DNA from 4 places in the Janthinobacterium sp. 1_2014MBL_MicDiv genome. Region 4 is predicted to be linked to each of the others. Evidence: predicted binding sites of a transcription regulator. Region 4 holds the regulator's gene; each other region holds the start of a gene.
The links. Region 4 encodes LexA, which represses DNA repair genes until DNA is damaged. Its sites were predicted from a motif close to ACTGTATNNNNATACAGT; they were not measured.

Region 1 (4,991 bases), 1.4 Mb from region 4:
GGTGTAGCGGCTGCCGTCAAAGCCGCCGACGATTTCCTGCTGCTTTAGCACCGTGCGCTTGCCATCTTGCATGTTCACGTCGATGACGGTGGGCGGCGTGACGGGTGACTGGTAGGACATGCGAAATTGCGTGGCGGAAAATTCCGGCGTGCCGGCCGCGCTGGCCAGGTAGACGGCATCGTCGAACTGCACGGTTTTCCAGTTCTTCTGCGCAAAATCATGGATGCGCGCGCGGTTCAGGGCGCGCGCTTTTTCCATCACCACCAGGTAGCCCTGGAAGACGTCGATGGACTGGATCACGGCATCCTTGTTGTGCGGCACCAGCGTCTTCCAGTGCCGGGCCTGCGGATCCGACAGCGGCGCGCTGACGATGCGGAAATTCTTCGCCTCCTTGTTGGTCAGAATATACAGCTGGCCGTCGCGGTGCTCGACGACGTAGCGGTGGCCCTTCTCGCGCTTCAGCACGGGCTGGAAGCTGCCTTCCGGCTTGTTGGTTGGCAACAGCAGCACTTCCGTCGTATCCGTGCTGCCCGAGGTGAGCACAAAGAATTGCTTGTCGTGCGTGCGGCCCACGTTGATGGCGAACTGTTCCACCGGCTCGTGGTAGACCTGCTGCGGCGTGCCGCCCAGGGCCAGGCGGAATACGCGGTCCGAACGCTTGGTGGTGGCGTCTTCCTGGGCCAGCATCAGGGTGGCGTTGTCCGACGCCCAGGCCAGCGACGTTACGCGTGGCATGCTGTCGGTAAGCAACTTGCCCGTCTTCAAATCCTTGACGTGCAATTCGTACTGGCGGAAACCCGTCGTGTCGGTGGTGTAGGCCAGCAGCTGTTCATTCGGGCTGATGGAAAACGCGCGCACGGCAAAGAATTTTTGGCCTTCGGCCAATTGATTCTGGTCCAGCAGGACTTCCTCAGGCGCTTGCGCATCATAGGCGCCGCCCTTGCCGACAGGGCGGCGGCAATGGATAGGGTACTGCTTGCCCGCTTCCACGCGCGTGTAATAGTAGAAATTGCCCTGGCGTGCAGGCACGGACAGGTCCACTTCCTGCATGCGGCCCTTGATTTCGGCATACACCTTGTCGGCCAGCGGCTGTATCGGTGCCGTGACGGCCGCCGTATAGGCGTTTTCCGCATTCAGGTAGTCGATCACGGCTGGATCGCTCTTCTTTTGCAGCCAGCGGTAGTCGTCCGTGACGACCGTGCCGTGGCGTGTTTCCTGCCATGTTGTCTTGGCGGCAACGGGGGCTGCGACGGGTGCGGTGGCCGTGGCGACGGTGGTGGCGGCGTCGGCGGCTGTCGCGGATGGCGAAAGCGTGGACAGCAGCAGGGCCGGCATGATGGATGAGCAGGCGGCCAGGCGGCGTAAGGCGTAAGGTACTGTGGACAAGGCAACTCCCTAGGTTTCGTTGTTGTGCAGCGATTCTATTCTTGCTAAATAGAAAAGCCAATCATGATTTCAGTCAATGCTGCGCCGGCGCTTGCATCCACGGGCATTTCCAGCGATACTGTATATAACAACAGTATTTAACAGCATCCCGCCGCGAGGTGCCCTTGACCCTATCTGCCCCTACATTTCCTGAGTCACCCGCGCCGCGCCGCTGGATTGCCCACCTGGACATGGATGCCTTCTTTGCGTCCGTTGAATTGCTGAAATATCCGGAATTGCGCGGCGAAGCCGTCGTCATCGGCGGTGGCCGCTTGCAGCAGCCCGTGCTGCAGGAAGATGGCACGCGGCAGTTTGCGCGCATGCGCGATTACGTGGGGCGCGGCGTCGTCACCACGTCGACGTATGCGGCGCGCGCGTTCGGCGTGTTTTCCGCCATGGGCATCATGAAGGCGGCCAAGCTGGCGCCGGACAGCATCCTGCTGCCGGCCGACTTCGAGGCGTACCGCGAGTACTCGGCCCGCTTCAAGCAGGCCGTGGCCCACCTGTGCCCCATCATCCAGAACGTGGGCATCGATGAAATCTATGTCGACCTGACGGAATATGGCGGGCAGGCGCCGGCCATGGCCGCGCGCCTGAAGGCGGCCGTGTCCGAGGCGACGGGCCTGTCGTGCTCGATCGGCCTGGCGCCGAACAAATTGCTGGCGAAAATCTGTTCCGACCTGGAAAAACCTGATGGCCTGACCATCCTGTCGCCCGAGGATGTGGCAACGCGCGTGTGGCCGCTGCCGGCGAAAAAAATCAACGGCATCGGGCCGAAGGCCACGGCCAAGCTGGAAGCGCTGGGCATCGTCAGCATCGGCCAGCTGGCGCAAGCCGACCTGGCCATGCTGCGCACGCAGTTTGGCGACGTGTACACCAGCTGGCTGCGGCAGGCGGCGCTGGGCATCGACGAGCGCCCCGTGCAGACGAGCCGGGAAACCAAGTCCGTCAGCCGCGAAACGACGTTCGAGCGCGACTTGCAGGTGGTGCGCGACCGCGCCACCCTGTCGGAAAAGCTGGAAAGCCTGTGCACGCGCGTGGCGGGCGACCTCGACAAGCAGTCGCTGGCGGGGCGCACGGTGGGCATCAAGCTGCGCTTCGAGGATTTCAGCACGGTGACGCGCGATGTCACCTTGCCCAGCGCCACGGCGGATGCCGCCGCCATCCTGCGTGCCAGCCGCGATTGTTTGCGGCGCGTGCCGTTCGAGAAAAAAATCCGCCTGCTGGGCGTGCGCATCTCGACCCTGTCCGATCCTGCCCTGGTCACGCGGCAGGTGCCGGCCCAGGCCGAGCTGTTTCCCGCCCTGTAGCGGCATCGCGCGGCCACCAATCCTGTTGTACAAGCATCGCGCCAGTCCGCGCCTTTGACGGCATGAGCGTGTCGAAAGTGTAGAATGGCGTTCCCCTGGCACTACTGAAACAAACGGAAGACAAAAACTATGTGGTTCAAGAATCTTCAGATTTACCGCCTGCCCGCACCATGGGCTTATACGCCAGAACAACTGGAAGAGGCGCTGTCCTCGAACAAATTTACGCCGGCGACCAGCATGGATCTGATGCGCCAGGGCTGGGATACGCCACGCCCGAATGGCGGTTTGGTGCACGTGGTCAACAAGCAGATGCTGATCCTGCTGGGCACGGAAAAGAAATTGCTGCCAGCCACCGTCATCAACCAGGTCGCCAAGGCCCGCGCCGCTGAAATGGAAGAAGCGCAAGGCTTTGCGCCGGGCAAGAAAGCCATGAAGGAATTGAAAGAGCGCGTCGCCGACGAACTGCTGCCGCGCGCCTTCAGCATCCGCAGCAATGTCTGGACGTGGATCGATCCCGTCAATGGCTGGCTGGTGGTCGATGCCGCCAGCCCGGCAAAAGCCGATGAAGTCATCAAGCTGCTGCTGAAAGCCGTCGACAAGCTGCCGCTGGAAAGCCTGCGCGTGCAGCGCTCGCCGGTGGCGGTGATGACGGAATGGCTGCAGGCCGACGATGCGCCTGCCGGCTTCACGGTCGACATGGATACGGAATTGCGCGCCACGGGCGAGAGCAAGGCCACCGTGCGCTATGTGCGCCACACGCTGGAAGCGGACGACGTGCGCCGCCACATCGCGGCCGGCAAGCAGTGCACGCGCCTGGCCATGACGTGGAACGACAAGATCTCGTTCGTGCTGACGGAGTCGCTGGCCATCAAGAGCGTCAAGCCGCTGGACGTGATCAAGGAAACGGAATCGAGCACGAAGAACGACGAAGAGCGTTTCGACGGCGACGTGATGCTGATGACGGGCGAGCTGAGCAAGCTGATGGCCGACGTGGTCGAGGCATTGGGCGGCGAAGCGACCGCGTAAACGCCGTCATGCCGGTACGGAAAAGGAGCTCACGCTCCTTTTTTTTCGCCTGCGCAGTTTCACCTGTGACGATGTTGCGGCATAAAAAAAGCGCCTTGCACGGTGAAGTGCAAGGCGCTTTTCAGACAAGCTAATTTACAACGTCAAATTAGAACTTGTAGTTGCCGGTGATGTAGAACGAACGCATCATTGGATCGGCGTAGCGTGGGTCGAAACCGATCTGGTGGCCCGACGAAGCGCGCAGCGACAGCGGTGGTGCACGGTCGAACAGGTTTTTGATGCCTGCGCGGATCGTGGTTTGCTTGTCAAAGGCGAAACGCGCTTGCCAGTCGAACGTCGTGTACGACGGTACTTGCAGGCGGAAGTTTTTCTCTTCCTTCTTGGTTTCCTGGTTGTACACGGTCGCAGGAGCATCGGTGTAGCCGTTACGGTAGTTGACGGTGACCGTGTTGCTCAGACGGCCAGTGTCCAGGGTCGTCGTCAGCTTCATCAGGTTGCGGAACGTGACTTCGTTGGTGTCGCCGAAGAAGTTCATGTTGCTGGTGTAGATATTGTCGCTACCGGCCTTGGTGTAGTTGGCGTGCAACATGTGCGTACCGCTCAGCTGAGCCGTCAGCTTACCGAAGGAGAACTTGTGGTTGGCCGACAGATCCCAGTCGATACCACGGTATTCCTTCTTGCCGATGTTGACCGACAGTTTCTTGAATGCGTAGTACTTGATGCCGGTCGATGGTTCGATGTATTCGCCAAAGCTCGACGCGTACTTGATCGGATCGGCAAATGCCTGCTCTTCGGAGACTTCCGAGACGGCATTGCGCAGTTTCACATCCCACAGGTCGGCGCCGAACGAGAAGGCCGCGCTAGGCTCGACACGGAAGCCCAGGGTGAACTGCTTCGATTTTTCCGATTGCAGGTCTGGATTGCCTTGCGATACCGCGTTGTATTGCGTTGCTTCCGCGCGGCACAGTGGCGAACCTGGGTATGGGCAGTCAAATTTCTTGGCGGTAAAGCCGGCGTTGACCAGCGGCTGGGCGATTTCCAGCATGCTTGGCGCCTTGAAGCCCGTGCCGTAGGAACCGCGGATCAGCACGGTCTGTACCGGCTGCCAGCGTGCCGATACCTTGTAGGTATTGGCGCTGTCTTTCTTGCCGACAGTTTTGTGGTTCAGCTTGTCATCGATCGCCTTGACAGCATCGTGACGGCCGCCAACGGTCATTTCGAACGACTTGG
Region 2 (4,991 bases), 130 kb from region 4:
GCGCGCCTGCGACTGCCCCCACCAGCCCGCCTCGATGCGTTCGGCCACGGAGACCATTTTCAGCGGTGAACCATAGAATGGCCGGTGCTCGCGCATCAGCAGGGCGATGGGCTGGGCCAGCAGCCAGCCGGGACGGGGCATGCCGGACAAGCCGGGCGGCAAGTCCGGCACCGCGCTTCTTGCAATGGGCTTGGCCGGCAGCGGCAGCCACTGATTGGCTGCCTCGGGGCGGTAATCGGCGCGCGGTGATGCCTGCAAGACATTTTCTGCGCCCAGGCGCGCCACCAGCAATTCCATCAGGCGCTGGCGCTCCTGCGGCGTGCCGCCCGGCTCGGGAAACAGGGTGGCGCTGGGCGGCGCCATCGGCTGCACTTGCAGCGCCTCCAGGGTCAGGCCGATCACGGGCGCATCCAGTACCAGCTGCGCCAGGCGCTCCTTGAGCAAGCGCAACAAATGCTCGTCGCGCCAGACGGCCTCGCCCAGGGCCAGCTCGATGACGGTGGGCGGGCGCGCCACCCGGCCCCGCTCGTGCGCCAGCAGCAGCGCGATGCGTTCGACGGCGAATTGCCGCGCGCATAGCCAGCCCGTCATTTGCTGCAGCAGGCGGCGCGCGCCGAACAGCAGCGCGTCCGCGTGTTCCACGCGGTCGAACAACTCCAGACTGGCGCGAAACGTGGGCGGCGCTTCCAGCCAGACGAACAGTTCCGTGCCGTGTCCATGCGCATCGTCGAGCATATCGAGCAGGGCCGCGCCGCAGCGGCGCTGCAGGCCGGGCCGGGGCAACTGGCGCAACTGCCCCAGGGTGCGGCAGCCGATGCCGTCCAGCCAGTCGAGCCAGGGGCGCGCGGGCGGCAGCCAGGCGCACGGCAGGCGGTCGAGGCGGCGCACGAGGCTCTCCATGCCCAGCACCCGGCCCCGGCGCGTACCGGCGCGCGCCAGCAGCCAGGCGCCGCGCGCCGTGGGCGCGCACGATAGCTGGGCCGTGTAGCCGAGCGCGCGCAAGCTGGCCGCGATCTGCCGGCACAGGGCGCGCACGCCGCCAAACAGGCGCAGGCTGGCGCCCGCGTCGACCAGCAGGGTCGCTTCCTCGCCCTGCGCCACCAGCGGCGAATATTGCAGCAGCGCCAACGCCACCTCTTGCAGGGCCAGCGCTTCCCGTTCGGGCGAGCGTTCGTGCAGGCGCGCCTGCGGCGCCAGCATCAGCGCGCCCGCGCGGCGCATGCCGGGCCGGATGCCGGCGGCCCGCGCCAGCGGCGACACGGCCATCACTTGCTCCTGCTCCAGCACCACGCCGAGAATGTCAGCCGACCAGCGCGGACAAAACACTTCGAGCGGGAGCCGGGACAGGCAAAGGCCGATCCAGAGTCGCATGGCGTAGCAGTACAGAAGGAGGTTGCAGGGGCAGGAACAGCGGCGCATCGCGCTGCGGTCCCCGGCGTTTGATGAAGCCGATCTCGATGCCGCCGGCGGCCGGCCGCACGGACAGGCGCAACGGCGCCGGCGACGCATCCTGCGCGCCATGCAGCGGGCGCAACATGCAGAACAGGGTATGGCCGCCTTGCGCCGCCAGGTGCAGCCGGCGCAGGCTGTCGCCGCGCACGTGCGTCTGCCAGAACAGCAGGGCGCCGCAACTGCCGCTGCGCAAGATGTTTTCCGCCGCCCACAAGGCATCCTTGCTGCCGGCGCTGCGCAGCCACAGCAGTTGCGACGGCGCCAGGCCTTGCGCGGCCAGGGCCAGCGCCTGCGGCGGATGGGGCGGCTGCAACAGCACGATGGGCAGATCACGCAACTGGGCCAGCGCGGGCGCCAGCAGGCGCAATTCGCCGCTGCCCGGCTGCTGCACCAATAAATCGATCAGGCTGCCGCCAGGCCAGCCGCCGCCGGGCAGCTGCGCGGACAGCGCGGCAAAGCCCGTGTCCAGGCAGCGCGTGGCCGCCTGTCCCAGCTGCGAGGCGCGCCACAGGGACGGGTGCAAGGCTTCCGGCGACGCCATCAATTCGGAATGTTGCATGATTTAATATGAAGAAAGAGGAAGATGAATACTGTATGCATATACAGTACTATCCAGCCCCGCTTTTGGCAAGGCTTATCTGCGCATTGCCGCTGCCTAGGCCGCTCCGCCACGTCCGAAAAAACCCGTTCTGGGCATCGATTGCTGTACCATAAGCACTCTCCTTACCGTCTGGCAACGTACCAGTCGGCATCCTCCGTCCATAAGGAAACTCATTTGACCACCATCCAACTCATCAGCGCGATCGTCTTCGGCCTTGCGCTCATCCACACCTTCGCCGCCAAGTCGTTTGAAACCTTGGCAAACCGCCATCCGCGCCATGCGGGCTTGCTGCACCTGCTGGGCGAAGTAGAAGTTGTGTTCGGCTTCTGGGCCTTCATCTTGATCATCATCATGGCCTTTGTCTCGGGCGGCGATGCGGCCATCGAATATGCCGAGTCGCGCCAGTACACGGAGCCACTGTTCGTCTTTGTCGTCATGGTGGTGGCCGCCTCGCGCCCCGTGCTCGACGCCGTGCAGCGCCTGCTGAAAGGAGTGGCGCGCGTGATGCCGCTGCGTACGGAACTGGCCCTCGTCTGGCTGGGCCTGGCCCTCGTGCCCCTGACGGGCTCGATGATCACGGAACCGGCCGCCATGACCCTGGCCGCGCTGATGCTGGCGCCGCAAATCTTTCGCCCGGGCATCCCTGAATGGCTGAAATACGGCGCCCTGGGTGTGCTCTTCGTCAACGTTTCCATCGGCGGCACCTTGACCTCGTACGCGGCGCCGCCCGTGCTGATGGTCGCCACCACCTGGAACTGGGACAGCGCCTTCATGGCCAGCCATTTCGGCTGGAAAGCGGCCATCGCCGTGCTGGTCAACGCCACGGGCGTGAGCATCCTGCTGCGCAAATACCTGCATAGCAACACGTCCGACATCAAGCCGAAATCCGGTGAAGTGGAAGCGCCGAAAGTGCCGCTGGCCATCAGCCTCGTGCACATGATCGTGCTCGCTGGCGTGGTGGCGCTGGCGCACCATCCGGTGCTGTTCATCGGCCTGTTCCTGTTCTTCCTCGGCTTCGTGCAGGCCTATGAGCGCTATCAAAGCCCGCTGATCCTGAAGGAAGGTTTATTGGTCGGCTTCTTCCTCGGCGGCCTGGTGGTGCTGGGCGGCATGCAGCAATGGTGGCTGCAGCCCATCGTTTCCAGCCTGAAACCGCTGGCCCTGTTCTTCGGCGCCCTCGGTTTGACGGCGATCACCGACAATGCCGCCCTGACCTACCTCGGTTCGCTGATCGTCGGCATGACGGACGAAGCGAAATACATGCTGGTGGCAGGCGCCGTGGCCGGCGGCGGCCTGACCGTCATCGCCAATGCGCCGAACCCGGCTGGCGTGGCCCTGCTGCGCCGCGGCTTCAAGGATGAATCGATCGGCGCCGTCGGCCTGCTGGCCGGCGCCCTGCTGCCAACGGCCGTGGCGGCCCTCGCCTTCCTGGCCCTGTAAGTTTCGTCAAGGGGCGGCCGCCAGCCGCCCCTGTTCCCCGCTGTTTCCTTCCGCTGTTTCCTTCCGCAGTTTCCCTCCTCAGTTTCCCTCATATACGAGGAAGTGCAGGCGGTCGTAGAACAGGCTGTACGCATAGTCGAACGTGCCCACGCTGCGAAAGCCCTTGTGCAGGTACACTTGCAAGGCTTCGCTCTTTTCCCACACCGTCAGGGTGATCCGCGCGCAGCCCTTGCGGCCGGCCAGGTCGCGGATTTCATTGAACATCTGCTTGAACAAGCCCTGCCCCCGGTATTTCTCGTCGATGGCCAGGCTGCTGACGAAGCAATCGTCGGCGCGCGCATGCGCGAGCACGAATTCGTCATAGGCGTCATCGAGCGCCTTCATGTCATCGCGGTAATACGAGACGGCGCCGCAGGCCTGGAACTCGGCCATCGTCGCGGCCGTGAAAAAGCCGATGAAGCGCTCGTCCTCGTCGTGCAAGCCATGGATATGCGCCAGGTAGGGCTCGATATTCTGCCGCCGCTGCAGTTCGACGAATTGCAGATTCAATTTATTGCCGAACGAGCAGTACTCGAGATAGCTGGTGGCGAACAGCAATTTCGCCATGCGGTTCTTCGCTTCGTCGCCCAGCAGTTCGCCGGGTACCAGCCTGAGCGGGGCATGCGACAGCAAGCCCGCCTGGCCCTCGTCTTCGGCCATGGTGGCATCGTTGGCTGCCGGCATGCCGCTGCCGTGGCGGCCCACGGTGGGACGCCAGAAGGCGCCTGCGGCGATATGCATGGAACGGTGGGCCACCAGGTAGCGGCAAAAGATGGCATTCACGCGGTCCAGCTGCGGATCGTCCGACAGCACAGAGTAATAGTGGAAATGATCGATTTCCGCCCGCAATTGGGCAGCATACGCCATGCGCGGCACTTCCTCGATGTCGAACACATCGACGACATTGACCAGGCTCAAAGGATCATCGAGTTGCCAGTCGATATCGTCCAGTCCGGCGATGCAGCGCACATACGCGCGCCGCTCTTCCGCGCTGAGGGGAATGTGCATGTCCGTGATGATGTCGTCGAGCAAGCGCATGCCGCGGATGCCGCCCACGACGCTTTCGCGCACGCCGTCGTACAGCACGCAATAGCGTTGGTAGAACTCGGCATGACTGAGCAGGGTCCGGCCCAGATGCTGCTTCCATTCGGCATAGAACTGGCCAAACAGCCGCGCTTCGAATTGCGGGCAGGAACGGGGAATCTGCTGGTCGATGCCCGCATAGGCGCGATTCACATTGCGCTGGATCGAGCGCAGTGCCGCATCATTGCGCTTGGCGATCAGCATGCCGGTTTCATCGAGAAACAGATTCATCCAGCTCACATGATGGCGCGTGTCCCCAGCGTCGCCGTTATTGCGCTGGAAATAATCGGGCACTTCCGGCTTCATCAGGAAGATCGTCGCCGGATTGTGCGGGATGGTGTCGACATCCATATAGATGCCGCCGTATTCGCACATG
Region 3 (4,991 bases), 1.6 Mb from region 4:
GCATGTTGGCCGCATCGTCCTGGCCCGCCTGCACGGCTTCATACACGGCGACCGACAGGGTCTGCGTCTTGCCAGGAATGCTGCCAGCCACCATCAGGGTGGCGCCGAATTCGCCCAGCGCGCGCACAAAACCCAGCAGCACGCCGGCCAGGATGCCGCGCCACGCCAGCGGCAGGGTGACGCGGAAGAAAATCGCCAGCTCCGAGATGCCCAGCACGCGGGCCGCCTGCTCGAGCTGGCCATCGACGGCCTCGAAGGCGGCGCGCGCGGGCTTGAAGACGAGGGGGAAGGCCACCACCGTCGAGGCGATCACGGCGCCTTGCCAGGTGAAGATCAGGTTGATGCCGAAGGTATCCTGCAGCCAGATACCGAGCGTGCCGCGCCGGCCCAGCAAGACCAGCAAATAGTAGCCGAGCACGGTGGGCGGCATCACCATCGGCAAGGTCAGCAGCGCATCGAGCAGGTTACGCCCAGGAAAGCGGGCACGCGCCAGCAGATAGCCGGTGCCGATGCCGAGCAACAAATTGAGCGCCGTGGCCCACGCCGCCACCTTCAGCGACAGGGCCAGCGCGGTCCAGGCGATATCCATGCGGGAACTTGGCTAACTATGGTTTCTTGAAGCCGTACTTGGCGAGGATGGCTTGCGCCGGCGCCGTCTGCAGGTAGCTGACGAAACGCTTCGCCTCGGCCTGGTTGGCGCTGTCCTTGATGGTGGCGATCGGGTACAGCACGGGCGCGTCCAGCGGCACTTCCAGCACCACATTCACTTTATCCTTCATGATGGCCGCGTCGGTGGCATAGACGAAACCCGCATCGACTTCGCCGCGCGCCACGTAATCGAGCGATTGGCGCACGTTTTGCGTGCCGATGGCCTTGGTCTGCACGGCGTCCCACAGCTTGGCCTTCTTCAGCGCGCCTTCCGAATAGCGGCCAACGGGCACGCTGGCCGGGTTGGCGATGGCGACGCGGGTCACGCCCTTGTGCGTCAGGTCCGTCAGGCTCTTGATGCCGAGCTTGCTGTCGTGCGGCACGATCAGCACCAGGCTGTTGCCGACGAAATCCTGGCGGTCGGCCGGCAATACGAGGCCCTGCTTTTGCGCCGCATCCATGGTTTCCTGGTCGGCCGAGGCAAACACGTCGACGGGCGCGCCCTTGACGATCTGCTGCAGCAGCACGCCCGAGGCGGCGAAGTTCAGCGAGACTTTGCTACCCGGATACTGCGCCTCATAGCCCTGCGCCGCATCCTTGAACGCATTCGTCAGGCTGGCGGCGGCCGAGACCACCACTTCGCCGGCCAGGGCGGACGAGGCGACGGTGGCAAGCAGGGCGGCGCCGAAGAATTGGGCGAGAGGGGTGAGGCGCATGGTCGTATCCTTGTAAAGTGAACGGTGAACAAGGAGCGTAATATACACTTATATATAACGTTCTGCCATCGCACAAGTCAAGACAGCACAGCATGCATTCCCTGATATACTGTATATAAACACAGTATATCGAGGTGAGCCATGGAATTGACGGACAAGCTGGAAATCCTGGCCGACGCAGCCAAGTACGACGCGTCCTGCGCCAGCAGTGGCGCGCCCAAGCGCGACTCCATCGGCAAGGACGGCTTTGGCGCCACCTCGGGCATGGGCATCTGCCACAGCTACACGCCGGACGGGCGCTGCGTCTCCCTGCTGAAAATACTGCTGACCAATTACTGCCTGTACGATTGCCAGTACTGCGTCAACCGCCGCAGCTCGAACGTGCCGCGCGCGCGGTTTACGGTGGCCGAAGTGGTCAGGCTGACGGCCGATTTTTACCTGCGCAACTACATCGACGGCCTGTTCCTCAGTTCCGGCATCATCCAGTCGGCCGACTACACGATGGAACAGCTGGTGCAGGTGGCGCGCGAGCTGCGCGAAGTGCACCAGTTCCGCGGCTACATCCACCTGAAAACCATCCCCGACGCCGATCCCGCCCTGATCGCGCAGGCGGGCCGCTATGCCGACCGGCTCAGCGTCAATATCGAACTGCCGACGCAGGACAGCGTGCAAGCACTGGCGCCGGAAAAAAGCGTGCACACGATCAAGCTGGCCATGGGCGCCATCCGCCGCAAGCTCGATGAAAAGGCAGAGGAACCAAGGTCGCCGCGCTTCGCGCCGGCCGGGCAAAGCACGCAGATGATCGTCGGCGCCGACGCCAGCGACGACCAGCAGATCCTCTCCACGGCCGAGACCCTGTACGGCAGCTACAAGCTCAAGCGCGTGTACTACTCGGCCTTCAGCCCCATCCCCGACAGCCCGAAAAGCGTGCCGCTGGCGCCGCCGCCGATGCTGCGCGAACACCGGCTGTACCAGGCCGATTTTTTGCTGCGCAGCTATGGTTTCCAGGCCAGCGAACTGCTGCCGGCAACGGGCGGCAACCTGGCGCTCGATATCGACCCCAAGCTGGCGTGGGCGCTGGCGCACCGCGAACATTTTCCGCTGGACTTGAACCGCGCGGCGCAGCACATGATCGCGCGCGTGCCCGGCATCGGCTTGCGCAACGCACAGCGCATCGTCGACCTGCGCCGGCTGCGGCAAGTGCGCTACGCCGACCTGTCGCGCCTGCGCTGCAGCATGAAGAAAATCGCGCCCTTCATCATCACGGCCGATTATTTCCCCGCGCGCGACACCACGGCTTCCGAACACCTGCGCCAGGCCATGGCGGAAGCGCCGCGGCAGATGCATTTGTGGCCGGAATTGCAGGCAGCATGAACGCCGTGGCGCGGCTGGCACAGTCGTTCGACGAGTGGCGCGCGGCCGCCCGCGAATTGATCGCGCGCAAAGTGCCACCTGCCGATGTCGCCTGGCACGCACAAGCGGGCGATGGCGACCTGTTTTCGTCCGCCCCCGCGCCTGCCGACGCTGTCATGTCGGCGCCCGCCTTGCGCCTGCCGCGCCAGCTGGTGGAACTGCTGGAAGCGGCCGCCTGTTTCAACGCCGCCGACCGCTGGGCCTTTCTGTACCAGGTGCTGTGGCGCTGGCAGCTGGGCCAGCACGACGTACTGTCTCCCGCCGATGCGGACGGCGCGCGCCTGCACGCCATGGCCAAGGCCGTGCGCCGCGAAGAGCACGACATGCAGGCCTATGTACGCTTCAGGGAACGCGACGAAGCGGCTGGCGCGCCGCGCTTCGTCGCCTGGTTCGAGCCCGCGCACGAGGTGCTGCCGCAAGTGGCGCGCCACTTTGCGCGCCGCATGGGCGCCATCAGCTGGCTGATCGCCACGCCCCGGGCCAGCATGCTGTGGGATGGCGCCACCCTGCATGCGGGACCGGCGCTGCTGCGTGGCGCGGCCGACATCGACGATGCGGGCGAAGCCCTGTGGCTGACCTACTACCGCAGCATCTTCAACCCCGCGCGCGTGAATGCCGGCTTGCTGCACAGCCATATCCCCTCGCGCTTCTGGAAGAACCTGCCGGAAGGCGCCATCGTGCCCGCCATGCTGAGCGGCGCCGCCAACGGCGAACGGCGCACGGGCCAGACGGCCAGCGTGGGCCAGCGCAGCGGCGCGACCATGATCCCGATCTCCGCCGAACGCGCCCAGCCCGCGCGCGACCTGCCCACCACCCTGGACCAGTGCCGCCGCTGCGAACTGTGGAAGACCGCCACGCAAGCCGTGCACGGCACGGGGCCGGAACAGGCGCGCATCATGCTCATCGGCGAGCAGCCGGGCGACCAGGAAGACCTGGCGGGCCTGCCGTTTGTCGGCCCGGCCGGCGCGCTGCTGCAGCAAGCCATGCATGAAGCGGGCATGGCGCGCGACAGCGTGTATCTGACCAATGCCGTCAAGCATTTCAAGTGGGAACCGCGCGGCAAGCGCCGCCTGCACAAGACGCCCGCGCAGCGCGAAATCCTCGCCTGCCATGGCTGGCTGGAACAGGAACTGGCAAGCGTGAAACCGCAGGTGATCGTGGCGCTGGGCAGCACGGCATTGAAGGCGCTATTGCAAGATGGCGCGGCGAGCATGACACCGCTGATCGGCACGCCCGTCTTGCACGACGGGCGCTGGGTGATTACCGTATATCACCCCGCGTATGTGCTGCGCGCGCCCGATGCGGCAAGCCGGCGCCAGGCTTACGCAGTGATCGTGGCGGGGCTGCGGCAGGCGCTGCTGCTAGGGCAGGATAGCCATCACAGCGTCGAGGCCGGCACTTCCTGCCCCTCGTCGCGCCGCGCATAGCGTTGCGCGATCACGGCGCAGATCATCAGCTGGATCTGGTGGAACAGCATCAGCGGCAGGATCACCATGCCCAGCGAGCGCGTGGAGAACAGCACCTTGGCCATCGGCACGCCGCTGGCCAGGCTTTTCTTCGAGGCGCAAAAGACGATGGCGATCTCGTCTTCCTTGTTGAAGCCCAGGCGGCGGCTGACGAAGGTGGCGATGCCCAGCACCAGCGCCAGCAGCAGGATGCTGATCAGGCCCAGCGCCACCAGGGTTTCCACCGAAATCGTGTGCCACAGGCCTTCGCTGACGGCTTCGCTGAAGGCCGTGTAGACGACCAGCAGGATGGAACCCTGGTCGACGTATTTCAAGGTGGCCTTGTGGCGGTCGACCCAGCGCCCGATCCAGCGGCGCAGGAACTGGCCGGCCAGGAACGGCAGCAGCAGTTGCATGACGATGGACAGCACGGCGTCGACCGAGGACTTGCTTTCCGCACCCTTGGCCACCAGCAAGCCCACCAGGATGGGGGCGAGGAAGATGCCGATGAAGTTCGAGGCCGAGGCGCTGCAGATGGCGGCCGGCACATTGCCACGCGCCATGGCCGTCATGGCGATCGACGATTGCACGGTCGACGGCAGGGCGCACAGGAACAAAATGCCCATGTACAGGTCGGGCGTGAGGAAGGTCAGCGCCAGCGGGCGCAGGGCCAGGCCGAGCAGGGGGAACAGGACGAAGGTGCTGGCCAGCACCAGCAGGTGCAGACGCCAGTGCATGGCGCCGGCCACCACGGCTTCGCGCGACAGCT
Region 4 (4,991 bases):
TACGTGACGGGCGACGTGTCGCAGGAATACCTGGACCGCCTGGAGTACGCGCGCCACCATCCGAAGGCGGCAGCGCCCGAGGATACGCCGCGTTCCCAGCTGAACCTGAACCTGGCGACGACGGAAGCATAATCGTCCAGCCCGGCCTGCGCCGGGCTTTTTTTTGTCTGACTTTTTCACTGCCTTGCGCACCACCCGACCATGAGCGACAACAAGACTTACGGCTTTACCACCACCATCCTGCATAACGACCGTCGCAAGGGCATCGAGCACGGTTCGCTGCACAAGCCCGTGCACACGTCCGTCGCGTTCGGCTACGGCGATGCGCGCCAGCTCGCTTCCGTGTTCCAGGGCAAGGAGCCCGGCTTCCGCTACGGCCGCCAGGGCAATCCGACCGTTTCCGCGCTGGAAGACAAGGTCAACAAGATGGAGGACGGCGTGGCCACGCTGTGCTTCGCCACCGGCATGGGCGCCATCGGCGCCGTCGTGCAGGCGCTGCTGCGCGCGGGCGACCACGTCGTGTCGTCGGCCTTTCTATTCGGTAACACCAACAGCCTGTGGCAGACGGTGACGGGGCAGGGCATGGCCGTGTCGTTCGTCGACGCCACCGATGTGGCCAACGTGGCGGCCGCCATCACGCCGGCCACGCGCATCGTGTTTGTCGAAACCATCGCCAATCCGCGCACGCAGATCGCCGACCTGGCGAAGATCGGCGAGTTGTGCCGCGAAAAAGGCATCCTGTATATCGTCGACAACACCATGACGACGCCGTATTTGTTCCGCCCGAAAGCCGTGGGCGCCGGCCTGGCGGTCAATGCGCTGACCAAGTCCATCGGCGGCCACGGCAATGCACTGGGCGGCAGCTTGACGGACACGGGCGTGTTCGACTGGACGCAATATCCGAACATCCTTGACAATTATAAAAAGGCGGCGCCGGCCCAGTGGGGCATCGCGCAAATCCGCGCCAAGGCCTTGCGCGACTTCGGCGCCTCGCTGGGACCGGAAGCGGCGCACCATATCGCCGTCGGCGCGGAAACCATGGCCCTGCGCATGGACCGTACCTGCTCCAACGCCCTGGCGCTGGCGACCATGCTGCAGGCGGATCCACGCGTGGCTGCCGTGCATTATCCGGGCTTGGCCTCGCATCCGCAGCACGCGCTGGCAACGGACTTGTTCCGCAGCTATGGCTCCCTGTTCAGCTTTGAGTTGAAAGACGGCATCGACTGCTTCGATTTCCTCAATCGCCTGAACCTGGCTATCCCGGCCAGCAACCTCGGTGACACGCGCACCCTCGTCATTCCCGTTGCCCACACGATCTTTTACGAGATGGGCGCCGAGCGCCGCGCCAGCATGGGCATCGCCGAATCGCTGATCCGCGTCTCCGTCGGCATCGAGGACGAGGCGGACCTGCTCGAGGATTTCCGTAATGCGCTGGAGGCATAAAACGCCCGGGCGATAAAAAAGGGCCGCAACAGCATGACTGTTGCGGCCCTTTTTGCGTTTTACGTGCGACAGCTGCCAGGAAAAATCAATGCCAGCTGCGCATCAAGCCAACTGCCAGCCCTTCCAGGGCGAATTCGTCTTCCGGCGACACGGTAATGACCTTGAAATCGGGGTTTTCCGGCAGCAGTTCGATGACGGAGCCCGTCTTCTTGTAGCGCTTGACGGTGACTTCGTCGCCGATGCGGGCGACGACGATCTGGCCATTCTTGGCGCTGTCGACCTTCTTGACTGCCAACAAGTCGCCATCCATGATGCCGGCGTCGCGCATGGACCAGCCGCGCACCTTCAGCAGGAAGTCGGGCTTGGCCGAGAACAGGGCCGGGTCGACGTTGTAGCTCGCTTCCAGGTTTTCCTGCGCCAGGATGGGCGAACCGGCCGCCACGCGGCCGATCAGCGGTAGCGACATCAGCAGCGCTGCCGGCACCTTCGATGGCAGCGTTTCGGCCGCCGCGCCGATCAGGCGGATGCCGCGCGACGTGCCTGGCGAAATCTCGATCGCGCCCTTGCGGGCCAGGGCCTGCAAATGCTCTTCGGCCGCATTGGCCGATTTAAAACCCAATTCATTGGCAATCTCGGCGCGGGTGGGAGGAAAGCCCGTATTTTCAATCGCGTCCTTGATCAGGTTCAGGATTTGTTCTTGTCGTGCTGTCAGCTTGATCATGAGCGGTGGGTGCATACTAAAATGCTGTCTATATGAACAGTCTGTATTTTTGTACAGTATCGCCGACTATGCAAGCCCAATTTCACCATTTCGCAAAATAATTCACCGATCGGCTTGTTCCTGGCGCGATCACTTCAATTTATTGCCAATTTGCAATTTTCTCTGCTAGTATGCGCATGATATTTTTTTGGCAATGTGGCATCCGGGCCATGTGTGCCTCTCTTCATCCGTAAAACTATAAAAGGATTCCATGATCGACCGATGTGGTAAGCGTTTCACCTTGCTGGCTGGCTTGCTGGGCATCTTGTTTGCCGGGAATGCGTGCGCCTTTACCCTGGGCACGCATGTCTGGGTGGGGCAGCAGGTCATCAACGATCTGGCGGACGATGGCAAGATCACTATTGTATTGCAGGGAAAGCCCGTCACCCTCGAAGTGCCCGCGCATGTGCGCAGCGCCATCCTGGCGAACCAGACGGAGTTCTTGCTGGGGAATATAGGTCCCGACTCGGCGCCGGATATTCTCGTCGGGCAAACCATCGTCCATCCCGGCATCGAAGACGGCTGGAAGACCAACGACTGGCTGCGTTTCCTGCTCAACAGCGCCAGGGGTAACGCCGCGGGCACGGCATACGCCTATGGCTACCTGGGGCATGCCTCGGCCGACATGTTCGCCCATACGTATGTCAATCAGTATGCGGGAGACATCTTTGACCTGGCCGATGAAACGCTGGTGGAGCAGCGGCATATTGCGCTCGAGGGCTTTATCGGGAGGCTGACGCCGCCGTTGCGCGACCACACGGGCAGGCAGCTTGGCGCCGTGCGCGCCTTGATCAAGCCCAGCGATGCATTCGGCACGTTTGTGCGCGACACGCTGGTGCTCAACGATACGGTGCAGGAGCAATACAGCCGCGGCAAGTATGGACGGCATTTGGCGGCCTACCATGCCTACCGCAAATCCATCGACGCGATGGTGGCCAATCCTGCGTGGAACCAGCTCGACGTCGCGGTCGTGCGGCTGTTTGCGTCGAACTGGGGCGTGGCGCTGTCGTCGAACGACGCGCAAAAGATCATCGACAAGGCCAATGTCATCATCCCCAAGGTGCAGGCGGGCGAGGACCGCATCCAGTCCCTGGCAAACGATCTGGTTAATGCCACGCAGCATCTTGACGATGCCTTGTTCAGCGGCGTGAAGACGGCCACGCAGACGGTATTCAGTGTCGAGCAGGAGATACTCCAGCTGCACCTGCAGATTTCCAGCAAGGAAAGCGAGTTGCGCCGCAAGGCAAGTTGCCCGAAAAAATGGCAGGATCCGTTCGGCTATCATGCATGTCAAAAGGCAAACGATGTAATCGACTCCATCAATGGCTCGGTCAATGCGGCCCTGGGCTCGCTCAATGGCAAGCTGGCGGCCAAGCGGCAGCAGCTGTTGCAGGCCAGCATCGCCGTGCGCGATGCTGCGGTGGCATCGCAAAAGCTGGTGCAGATCGTCAGCAATGCCGCCATTGATTTCAGCCAGCGCATGGGGCAGAACACGTCGCCGATCAAGGGGCCGCTGATGGGCTGGCGCAATGATGTCGATGTTGCCATGCGCGAATATGTGAAGGCGACGAGCCAGTCATTGCTCAATTCCACGGACCGGGCGGCCAGCGCGACCGAGCCGTTGTCGCGCTGGTTCGATTGCTATCACATGAGTATTCTCGGTGTGGCGCAGGAGCTGTCCGGGTGCGAGCTGCGCGACGGCGCCAGGAATGTGGTCTGGGCGGTGGACCGGGCGCTCAAGCTGGCCGAGGACCTGGCGTTTGCCGGGGACCTGCTCGGCTTGCCGACGCCTTCCGAGATCCGCGCCTGGCGCGACGAGCAGATTGCCAGCGCCAAGGACCGCCTGATGGCGGAAATCTTCGACCGCCTGCTGCCGCGCGAATTGCAGGATATCCTGGCGCTGTTCAGCAAGGACATGGACGATGCCGCCCTGAACGACTATTTCAGCCGCCCCGAGCGCCATAATGACAAGAATCTGCTGATGATTCCCGACCTTGCCGCGCGCGTGCGCGCCGAGATGCGCGTGACGGATGGCGCCTTCGATCCGCAGCGATATGCGGTGGCCTATAACGCCGTCGTGCTGGCCAAGCTGTCGCTGCTCGATACGGCGGGTTTGGTGGCGTTGGGGCAACTCGCTGGGGCGGCGCCGGAAGCGGGGCGCTCCGTGTTTGCGCAGACCGATAACGTCATCGCCGACGCCATCGCCAGCATCGACGGCAATCACCAGTGGATGGCCGTGCCGCCGCCGCGTCCGAACGCCGTGGGCGCGCCGTATGCGCAGCCGGCGTCCTACGCCGCCCCGGCCGGTTTCGTGCCATGGCGTCCCGCCGTGCGCAGCGCGCTGTTCCGCGGCTTGTTCAAGGGGCCGCTGTCGTCCGGTATCGACGTGGCTGGCGAGCTGGGCTTCCCGACATTGTTGCCGAGTGACTATCCTTACCGCCCTTGCAGCGGATATCCGTTCCCGGACAGCGCTGCGGACCAGGCTTGCCAGGGCATCAAGATCGTGCCCGTGCTGCAGTTGTTGCTGGACTAGCGGCCAGGCCCCCGCGCCAGCATGCGCGGGGGCTTGATCGTTGGCGTAAAACCGGCTATACTCTCCGGCTGACCTTCCCACACCTGTCTTGACGCCGGGGTGGGCGATTATCAATCCGACCTGAAGGAGTTTGCATGCGTCATTATGAAATAGTCTTTATCGTCCATCCGGACCAAAGCGAGCAAGTGCCCGCGATGATCGAACGCTACAAAGCCAGCGTAACCACCCGCGGCGGTTCGGTTCACCGCGTGGAAG

Region 1: the regulator LexA is predicted to act here: its motif matches at 1,504-1,521, upstream of dinB (DNA polymerase IV).
Region 2: the regulator LexA is predicted to act here: its motif matches at 2,042-2,059, upstream of imuA (translesion DNA synthesis-associated protein ImuA).
Region 3: the regulator LexA is predicted to act here: its motif matches at 1,473-1,490, upstream of YQ44_RS26780 (putative DNA modification/repair radical SAM protein).

The regions. Positions count from the first base shown of each region.
Region 1 is NZ_CP011319.1:6,377,274-6,382,264, forward strand. It holds gene YQ44_RS27675 (S9 family peptidase) at 1-1,386, opposite strand, end outside; gene dinB (DNA polymerase IV) at 1,617-2,735, shown strand; gene YQ44_RS27685 (recombination-associated protein RdgC) at 2,865-3,761, shown strand; gene YQ44_RS27690 (TonB-dependent receptor) at 3,910-4,991, opposite strand, start outside.
Region 2 is NZ_CP011319.1:1,152,468-1,157,458, reverse strand. It holds gene YQ44_RS05095 (Y-family DNA polymerase) at 1-1,371, opposite strand, end outside; gene imuA (translesion DNA synthesis-associated protein ImuA) at 1,301-2,011, opposite strand; gene YQ44_RS05085 (putative Na+/H+ antiporter) at 2,228-3,493, shown strand; gene YQ44_RS05080 (GNAT family N-acetyltransferase) at 3,572-4,991, opposite strand, start outside.
Region 3 is NZ_CP011319.1:6,162,158-6,167,148, reverse strand. It holds gene modB (molybdate ABC transporter permease subunit) at 1-589, opposite strand, end outside; gene modA (molybdate ABC transporter substrate-binding protein) at 606-1,364, opposite strand; gene YQ44_RS26780 (putative DNA modification/repair radical SAM protein) at 1,506-2,738, shown strand; gene YQ44_RS26775 (UdgX family uracil-DNA binding protein) at 2,735-4,204, shown strand; gene YQ44_RS26770 (bile acid:sodium symporter family protein) at 4,156-4,991, opposite strand, start outside.
Region 4 is NZ_CP011319.1:1,286,017-1,291,007, forward strand. It holds gene purF (amidophosphoribosyltransferase) at 1-132, shown strand, start outside; gene YQ44_RS05650 (cystathionine gamma-synthase family protein) at 202-1,443, shown strand; gene lexA (transcriptional repressor LexA) at 1,529-2,164, opposite strand; gene YQ44_RS05660 (zinc dependent phospholipase C family protein) at 2,415-4,736, shown strand; gene rpsF (30S ribosomal protein S6) at 4,871-4,991, shown strand, end outside.